3 regions of the Bacillus sp. UMB0893 genome follow, and region 3 is predicted to be linked to each of the others. Evidence: predicted binding sites of a transcription regulator. Region 3 holds the regulator's gene; each other region holds the start of a gene.
What was found. The regulator LexA, encoded in region 3, represses DNA repair genes until DNA is damaged. The targets are predictions, from matches to a motif close to CGAACATATGTTCG.

Region 1 (3,284 bases), on a different contig from region 3:
GGAAACAAAGGATGAGCTTGAGCTTCTGCAGGAAGCGGGAAATCAGTTTGATGCAGAGCGGGTGAAACGCGGAGAGCTAACACCTGTATTCTTCGGAAGTGCGCTTGCAAACTTTGGCGTCAAATCCTTTTTCGATGTGTTTTTGCAGCATGCGGTTCCTCCTCAGCCAAGAAGAACAAATCATGGCTTTATCTCTCCGGAGAAGGAAGATTTCTCAGGCTATATCTTTAAAATTCAAGCCAATATGAATCCGGCTCACCGTGACCGTATTGCTTTTCTTCGAGTTTGCTCAGGGAAATTTGAACGCGGCATGAGCGTTCAGCTGAGCAGAACAAATAAAACACTTAAGCTGAATCAAACACAAGTGTTCATGGCAAAAGACAGAGAAACGGTTGATGAAGCATTTGCCGGCGATATTATCGGAATTTACGATCCGAACGTCTATCAGATCGGCGACACGCTGACTGTTGGAAAAGAAGGCTATCATTATGACGAGCTTCCTCAGTTCCCGCCGGAAATGTTCAAAAAAGTCCGCGTGAAAAACGTCATGAAGGCGAAACAGTTCCGTAAAGGAATTGACCAGCTTGTTCAGGAAGGTGCCATCCAATTTTTCCGCCAGGATACAACGGATGATATCATTCTAGGTGCAGTTGGCCAGCTTCAATATGAAGTGTTTGAATATCGAATGAGAGCCGAATACAACGTTGAAATCGAATTTGTTCCGATGGGCGACCGCATCCCAAGATGGATCGGCAACGAAAAATTCGAAAAACGCTTCTTTGATTCAAGAAGCCTGCTTGTACGTGACCGCAATGATCAATACGCAGTACTCTTTGAAAATGATTTTACCTTCAGGCATTTCAAAGAAAATCATAAAGAGATTGAACTGATTGATCTGCTGCAGGAAAACGATTATCAAAGCTATTCTGCTTCAGAGAAATAGTCAGGAGCTAAATCGATGATCCTAAAAGCGATTCTTGCATTAACACTGCCTTTTATTATCCTGACCTTATTTGCCAGAGTCTGCTATAACCATTACGTAGCTGCTGTCCTGACGATAGCGCTGCTGGCTGCAGCATATACGAAAGGCTACATGGACTCATGGATTATCATTGTTTTAGATGTTATATCGATTACTTTCGGTTTTCTGTATGCTGCCAAAATGGCAAGGCGAACCAGGAGAGAAAAAACGAATTAATTTTACAGCCTGTTCCCGTTTAGGGAGCAGGTTTTTTATGATTTCGTGCAGGCTGCATTTGCGACAGTCGTTTATCAGTGTAAAACGCACTTTTATCAGTGTATATCACTCTTTTATCAGTTTTGGCCTGAATCCTCATCATCGGTTTATCAACTCTCCAATAAAGGTATTTAATAAAGAGTGAGGCATTTAAATAGAAATTTCCGGCGATAATGATAAAATCAAAATTAAAATGTCGAAAGAAAATGCGAACTTTAGTTCGTATTTTTAGTGATTTTTCCCCTGTTTATGGTAAAATAGAAATATTGATTACATATGAGTGGAGGTTCTCCTGTGAGCGATCGTTTTGAATTAGTCTCAAACTATAAGCCAGAGGGTGATCAGCCTGAGGCGATAAGAAAGCTTGTCCAAGGAATTAACGAAGGGAAGAAGCATCAAACCCTTCTTGGCGCAACTGGTACAGGGAAGACGTTTACCGTATCAAACGTCATCCAGGAAGTGAACAAACCAACGCTGATTATTGCTCATAATAAAACGCTGGCTGGACAATTGTACAGCGAATTTAAAGACTTTTTTCCAAATAATGCTGTTGAATACTTTGTCAGCTATTATGATTATTATCAGCCTGAAGCATATGTACCACAGACAGATACCTTCATTGAAAAAGATGCAAGCATCAATGATGAAATAGATAAACTCAGACACTCCGCAACTGCTTCTCTATTTGAGAGGAAGGATGTCATTATTATCGCGAGTGTTTCATGCATATACGGCTTAGGTTCTCCTGAAGAATACCGGGACCTTGTCGTTTCTCTTCGCACCGGCATGGAAATAGAGCGCAATCAGCTTCTCAGAAGACTGGTGGATGTGCAATATGAAAGAAATGATATTGATTTTAAACGCGGTACATTCAGAGTCCGGGGTGATGTTGTCGAGATTTTTCCTGCATCAAGAGATGAGCAGTGTATTCGGGTTGAATTCTTTGGTGATGAAATCGACCGTATCAGAGAGGTTGATGCTTTAACAGGTGAAATCAAAGGACACCGCGAGCACGTCTCGATCTTCCCGGCGTCCCATTTCGTAACCCGGGAAGAAAAGCTTAAAGTTGCGATTACAAACATCGAGCAGGAGCTTGAAGAACGTTTAAAAGACCTCCATGAGAACGGCAGGCTATTAGAAGCGCAGCGTCTTGAACAGCGAACACGCTATGATCTGGAAATGATGCGTGAAATGGGCTTCTGCTCAGGCATTGAAAACTATTCACGGCACCTGACTTTGCGTCCTGCAGGGTCGACTCCTTATACGCTGCTTGACTTCTTTCCTGAAGATTTCATGATTGTAGTGGATGAGTCACACGTTACAATTCCTCAGATCAGAGGGATGTTTAACGGTGACCAGGCAAGGAAACAGGTTCTCGTTGATCATGGGTTCCGTTTGCCATCAGCAAAAGATAATCGTCCGCTTCAATTTGACGAGTTTGAAAAGCACATTAATAACATTCTGTTTGTATCGGCGACTCCAGGGCCATACGAGCTTGAGCATACCCCTGAAACGGTTCAGCAGATCATTCGTCCAACCGGGCTGCTTGATCCGACCATTGATGTCAGACCGATTCAAGGTCAGATTGATGATCTGATTGGAGAAATTCAAGCAAGGACAGAACGTAATGAACGTGTTCTTATTACGACATTAACGAAAAAAATGTCCGAGGATTTAACGGATTATCTTAAGGATATTGGAATTAAAGTCAACTATTTGCATTCTGAAATTAAAACGCTTGAGCGGATCGAAATCATCCGTGAGCTGAGGCTTGGGAAATACGATGTTCTGGTCGGAATCAACTTGCTCAGGGAGGGGCTGGATATTCCTGAAGTTTCCTTAGTCGCCATTCTGGATGCAGACAAAGAAGGATTCTTAAGGTCGGAAAGGTCTCTTATTCAAACAATCGGACGTGCAGCCCGCAACTCGAATGGTCACGTTATTATGTATGCTGACAAAATGACAAAATCAATGGAAATTGCCTTAAATGAAACAAAGCGCCGCCGGGAAATACAGGAGGCTTTCAATAAAAAGCATGGGATTGAAC
Region 2 (3,284 bases), on a different contig from region 3:
CATTCCGACAGAAGCAAATAAAGAGAGATTTAAAAACTTCGGAGATACCGGAATTGTTGCTTTAACTGTTAAATTAAAGTTGGATAACCAATCGAGTGATCTTCTTGATCTTTGGGGCATCAATTCAAAAGTGGCCATTGATAAAGATCGAGGAAATGTATTATCGCAGTCTATGGTTGAACCGCGTGAACCACAAGAGATTAAGGCAGGTGAGCAAGGCGAAAAATATCATGTCTTCATGTTTAGAAAAGATGAATTTGAGCTGTACAAGCAGTTTGATTTAACATTTGGTCCTTTCATAGGTGATGAAGGAAAAGATTTATACAAAGGAAAAACAGTGACGTTTACTTTGCCTAGATAATTGAACAAACAGCAACCAATGTCTTAACAGGCATTGGTTTTTATATGCGGAAATTTTGTTAGGTTTGGTTAGGTTTGGTTAGGATTGTTAAAAGGAGGGTATCTAAAGGGGACTTTATAATTTCTTTTAGGGAGATACGCAACATGGACAAAGAGTATCGTCTTTTCTTGAAGGAACTTCGCCATTTGCATGAGGAATATCGTCGCTGTAACATCCAAATGATTAGAGTTCTTATACGTGAAGATATGCTCCTAATCATGAAAGCCCTTAGAGAGATTAATACAGAAAAATCTAAGTCTGAACCGGAACCTGAAAAATAAATGCAAGAGTTTTAAGGGTCCATTGTAATGTATGGAGCCTTATCTTTCGTTTATAATGATACGAGAGGTGAGGTTGATTTGGATGATTTACACGACATTCCAGGCTTTATTATTCATCGGACAAATGCAAAACTAACAAGCTATTTTCAAAGTATCATGAAAACATATGGTCTTACTTCAGAACAATGGACTGTTATTTCTGCTCTTGATAAAAAAGATAAAGGAATGACACAGAAAGAATTAGCAGAGTTTATTGATAAGGATCAAACGACGTTGGCCAGAATTATTATAGGGATGGAAAAAAGGGGTACCATAAGAAGAGAAATGAATTTACAAGATAAACGCTCTCATTATCTATATTTAACGGAAAAAGGCATGAAGTTAAGAGAACTGTTGGTTCCTGTAGTGGAAGGAATTAATGATAAGTTTGCTGAAGGTATCAGCTGTGAAGAAGTTGCCCAACTAAAATACATACTGAATAAATTTTATGATAATGCAACAAAAAACGAGTAAAACATAGATGTGCTGGATAGTCGAACATGGCTATCCAGTTTTTTTATAGAAGGTAAAAAGTTGTGTTTCTACTTTCACGGCGGTTTCCACGTAGCTTCAGAACATATGTGAATTCCTATGTTATTAAACCATTCTTGAAGAATCTTTCCGCAAGCCTAAAGGCATTGCAATAGGCTTTTTTGGTTTGTGCAATAAGTTTCTATTTCACTTTAACATCCACAATATCATAAAATTCAAGTTTTATTTCGGCATCTAATTCATCTTGAATAGTAATTTTTTGGTCATAGCGATCAATCTTTTTTACTATCGCAATTCTTGAAGTAAAGAACCCGTTTTTCCATGTAATAATTTCTAGTAAGATATTGTCTTTTAAGCTTTCAGATAGAAGTCGTTCTAAGTCTTCAATTTGTCCTTCATCCAATTGTGGTCTAGGTGTTCTATGATAATCTGTTTCAACATCTATAAGTGCTTTAATGTGTTCTGGCATGAAGAACCCTAGCCACTTCTTGTTCTTTCCGCGATCACGAAGCATAAGATCATCGCCCCTTTCAATTCATTTATTATACAAACATTTGTTCTTATTTTTCAAGTCATATGTGATAAAGAAAATATAGATTGGGCTTCCGGATACATTCTATTTTTACAACGAGGTAGCCTTTAGGCTGCATGTTTTCTTCAAGAATAAGGGCTTCAACAACGTTCAATTTTAAAGCCTTCAGAACATCCTTCGGGCGGCAGCACTACAGACTGATCAGAAAGGAAAGAACGCCTTTCTGTCATTCTGTACGTGTCGCTTCGGCATTAAATGGCCCGATAACCACGGTCTGTACGGCTAGCGCCTACATGCCGTAGGTTCCTGTTCCCTTTACGGCAAGCCGCCATACCGAACGAGCCGAAAACCTGAAGATCAAAAGCAATGGAATCTTCCTGGCTGAAGCCAGGAAGCATGTCGCTTGCTTCGCTTTGCTCCAATGCAATAAGGGCATGAATGCGGTTTTAGGTGGCATCGAGCCCCCGAAAACCGACCGATTCAAAGCTTCGCAATGAACCGGTGCTTCAGTTCCAGTTAGCTGCTGATGCAGCTAGCTGGAATGATCGCTAAATAATCGCTCGGACGGAAGGGTATCCTTCTTTGTTCTCCTAAGTGTAATCATTTGCTCCTAAGGGCAGTAAAGGGGTACTTCGCTGTGCTTCGTAAACTTTGTGAACTTTTTTGAGAAAGGCGCTCAAAAAACTTACACAAACTTCGAGCCCCTTGACAGCCCTTGTCGCAAAGATTCGGAGTGGTCAAACAAAGAAAGGAGTTGTCACATATGACAGCACTAGCAACTACAATCTTTACAGCAATTATTATCTTGGGGGCAGCAACGTTTTTGATTATCTGGACACTTGATAACGTAAGAGAGGAAGCAATCAGAACAACAGCAATCATCATCTATGGATTCTGCTTCATCATAACGATAGCAACAGTATTAGTGGAAGCTATCAAGGCAAGCTTCTAAGAAAAAGGAGAAGGGTGAAACCTTCTCCTTTTTTTAGTGAACTAAAGAAGATTTGCAAGTAAAACATACTGGTAAACCTATGCGCCTTGCTGGGGGCATCGAGCCCCCGACAAGGCGACTGTATCATAGCTTCGCAATGATACAGTAAAGCTCTGTTAGAAAGTTGCTGAAGCATCATTCTAAAAACCGCTCCAATATAAGTTTCTGACCATTAAAGGTAGCTGAAAACTATATTTAGGAAGGTGTAAAGCTGTATGCAAAGGTGGATCTTCTAATGAATTGAGAAGATATGTTCCGAATGTTTCAAGAGAATCAATTGCTGAAAGAATAAAACAAACATCCTTCGGGCGGCAGCACTACGGACTGATCAGAAAGGAAGAACGCCTTTCTGTCATTCCATACGTGTCGCTTCGGCATTAAATGGCCCGATAACCACGGTCTGTACGGCTAACGCCTACATGCCGTAGGTTCCTGTTCCATTTACGGCAAGCCGCCATACCGAACGAACCGAAAATCTAAAGATCAAAAGAATAAAAGATCAAAAGGAAAGCAGCCGAAAAGGCTGCTCTTTTATTGTTATTTTTCCCT
Region 3 (3,284 bases):
CTTTTATTAATGTAGGTTTCTTTTCTTTTCATCTTTTAATTTTTGTGGTGTTACATCTTTCCCATTTGGATCTAGAATAGTAACGCCTTTTAACGTATTTTTCATAGAACCTCTGAATGTTTGCAGATATTCTTGTCTAAGATTTTGCTGTTCCTGCAATTCTTTATCTGTAAGGGCTGTTGTCTTAGCCTTTTTAGAAAGTTCGTTAATTCTTGCCATTTTATCTTTTGAAAGCATGCTGGTAACTCCTTTGAATAGATTCACTATGCTATCGTACTAAAAATGATTGTAAAAAACAACTTATTGGATTGTAGTTTGTTTCATGTATTCCTGGTATCTCCGATGAACAGTTGCTTTTGAGACATCATGTCCAAACCCTCTTAAAGTGGCTGCAATTTCAGCAAATGTGAGCTTATTTTGTTTTAATCGGACAATTTCATCAATTGGCAGTTCTTTTCTGTCTTTACCGGGGCTCAAATGAATATTAGAAAGGTTTTTTTCTGGCTTATACCCGTTTTGTACAGCTCGCTTCATGCCCCGTTTGATTTTTAGATTATGAATCTTTCGCTGATATTCCTCAACAATACTTACGATTTCCAAGACCATTGAATCAGCTTCAGATAGTAATAGCTTACCATTGTGCGTCACTGAATAAAGAGTGATTCCTTCTTTTTGAAAGAAATGAATAAGTGCAATTCTTGCATTTCCTCTTCCTAACCTAGTTTCGTCCTGAATTAAGATTGCATCTGCTGATCGTTCTTTTATGAAATCAAAAAGTTCAAAAATTCCATCTCTTTCAATGTCATATCCGCTTGCCTGCTCTTCAATCACTTTTACAATAGTCATTTGGTGCTGTTCGGCAAGCATCATAAGTTCTTCCTTCTGCCTATGCAGAGAAGACTCTTGTTCTTCTTTCGTGGTGCTGACTCTGCAATAGATGATAGCGTTCAGTTTTTTCCACTCCCCACTTATTTCTTGCTTGCTAGCTGGTTCATATCATAATATGCATTCTTGTCAATTGGAATAAAAACGGTATCCCCGGGCTTGATGATTGCTGTCTGCATTCCATTCTTTTCTTGAACCCACTCGACAAATTCAGCTTTAGAGAGATTATGATGTTCTTTAAATTGATCAGCAATGCTCCAGATGCTGTCACCTTCATTGATTTCTACATGCACGAAATTCTCCATGCTGTCCTTTTCCCCAGTATAAGATAATGCAAATACAGCTACAATAACGACGATAAAAAATGATAGTAAATATGAGAATGATTCTTTCAACATGATCTCCACCTCGAATAGAATGTTTGTTCGTACTTCTGATATTTTTAGTATAATGCGAACAAACGTTTCTGTCAACGGGTTTCTCGAACTTATGTTTGTATGCAAAGGAAAAACATGCTATAATCAACATAAATTACAGGACGCGAGGTGCAAAAGATGACAAAACTATCAAAAAGACAGCAGGATATCTTAAACTTCATCAAATTAGAAGTTCAAAAAAAGGGTTATCCGCCTTCTGTACGTGAAATTGGCGAAGCTGTCGGCCTTGCTTCAAGTTCAACAGTACACGGCCATTTAGCAAGATTGGAAAGCAAAGGCTTAATCAGACGCGATCCAACAAAACCAAGAGCTATTGAAATTTTAGAAGAAGAAACATCACATATTCCTCGGATGAATGTCATTAATGTACCGATTATCGGTAAAGTAACAGCGGGTTCACCAATAACTGCAATTGAGAATGTTGAAGAATACTTTCCTCTACCAGATTCGTTCGCTGCAGCAGATGATCACATTTTTATGCTGGAAATTATGGGAGACAGTATGATAGAAGCCGGTATCCTTGATGGCGACATGGTTATTGTCAAACAGCAAAAAACAGCAAATAATGGGGATATTGTCGTAGCCATGACAGAAGATGACGAAGCAACCGTTAAACGCTTCTTCAAGGAAAAAGATTATATTCGACTGCAGCCCGAAAACTCAACTATGGACCCTATCATTCTTCGAAATGTAACAATCTTAGGAAAAGTAGTTGGAGTATATAGAAATATTCATTAAAATCCCGCTTTTACTAAGCTGGATTTTTTTATTTATTTGTTTTAAGAAGCTCGTCACGGGGAAAATAAACATAAAACAAAATGATGAGGTACTTTATGAAATCCATTACTGATCTTAATGAACCCAAGATACAGAGGACTATTTCACAATTCATTTTCCCTTTTTCATGGAAACAGGATTGTGTCAAAGAATTAATAGACGAGCTTATCAATAATGGCTTTGAATTCTTTTCTATTAATAATCCTTCACGGAAAAGCAGCTTTTACGGGGAAAATGTCAATATTCCGCACAAGCGTTTAAACCATTATTTCCTTCCATACATAGAACAGATTCTCTTTCCAAATCAATTTAAAGAGAAAGCAATTAACCGATATTCTAAATCTTTAAATTTAGACTGCCGCTTAGAAACTGCCCACAATTCCTACAATATGAAAATCCATTCTATTGATATTTATATTTGTCCCTTTTCGATTGGGATGATTACAATCAGAGCGGAACCTTACAGTATGGATAAGATCCTCACTTTAAGTGAAGCACTCGATTTTATGGATCACTTCCGTGTGCTGGAACCGCTGATTACTGAGGAAAAAGGCACGTCCATTTATGCTGAACAACAAAAATACGATAAAATTCAGGAATTTATCTTCCAAGACCTCTGTCCTTACATCGTTCCTTTTATTGAAAAAAGCAAAAATGATCAGTCTACCTATCTCGGAAGTCTGCCATATTTTATAGATGAAAGAATGTTCGTTTCCAGTCTATTAGTGACGTCTTCCGATGAGAAAATCACAGATGAAGAATTGTTCAGGATTGGCCACATGAATGGCTTTGACAAAAACGGGAAACCATATTTAGCTGCAAGCAACCCAGAATACATCCACAATTATATTAAGAAGCATGTATATGAACGATGGGCTCCAGCCAGTTATCATATCATCAGTGATCATACTTTTGCCTGTCTTACAAATGACATTGAAAATGAAAAAATAATAGCCGAGGAAATGTACGGACAGCTCTATTATAATTTGATTCTTCACCTGTTCTATAAAATCGTGTTATTAAAACTTTCATACAGCTATTCACAGCTCTATATAGACCAAAAACAAGATAAAATGGATAAACTTATTCGTTCCATTACGAATTTTACTGCGAAATACATTTTTTCAGAAATCAGCAGCCGTACAGAAGGCCAAGAATTATCTGTTATGATGAAGGATCGTTTCA

Region 1: a site for LexA is predicted at 1,447-1,460, ahead of uvrB (excinuclease ABC subunit UvrB). Genes of this name have one in related genera too.
Region 2: a site for LexA is predicted at 1,760-1,773, ahead of CYJ36_RS22760 (YolD-like family protein). Genes of this name have one in related genera too.

What each region holds. Positions count from the first base shown of each region.
Region 1 is NZ_PKLB01000006.1:321,769-325,052, reverse strand. It holds partial or broken gene CYJ36_RS15250 (peptide chain release factor 3) at 1-943, shown strand, start outside; gene CYJ36_RS15245 (DUF2198 family protein) at 959-1,198, shown strand; gene uvrB (excinuclease ABC subunit UvrB) at 1,532-3,284, shown strand, end outside.
Region 2 is NZ_PKLB01000015.1:49,124-52,407, forward strand. It holds gene CYJ36_RS22750 (DUF5068 domain-containing protein) at 1-361, shown strand, start outside; gene CYJ36_RS23935 (hypothetical protein) at 505-681, shown strand; gene CYJ36_RS22755 (MarR family winged helix-turn-helix transcriptional regulator) at 709-1,194, shown strand; gene CYJ36_RS22760 (YolD-like family protein) at 1,394-1,726, opposite strand; gene CYJ36_RS22765 (hypothetical protein) at 2,508-2,696, shown strand; gene CYJ36_RS24200 (hypothetical protein) at 2,976-3,116, shown strand.
Region 3 is NZ_PKLB01000001.1:1,053,809-1,057,092, reverse strand. It holds gene CYJ36_RS05360 (DUF896 domain-containing protein) at 7-237, opposite strand; gene CYJ36_RS05355 (YneB family resolvase-like protein) at 301-951, opposite strand; gene yneA (cell division suppressor protein YneA) at 969-1,280, opposite strand; gene lexA (transcriptional repressor LexA) at 1,440-2,060, shown strand; gene CYJ36_RS05340 (hypothetical protein) at 2,156-3,284, shown strand, end outside.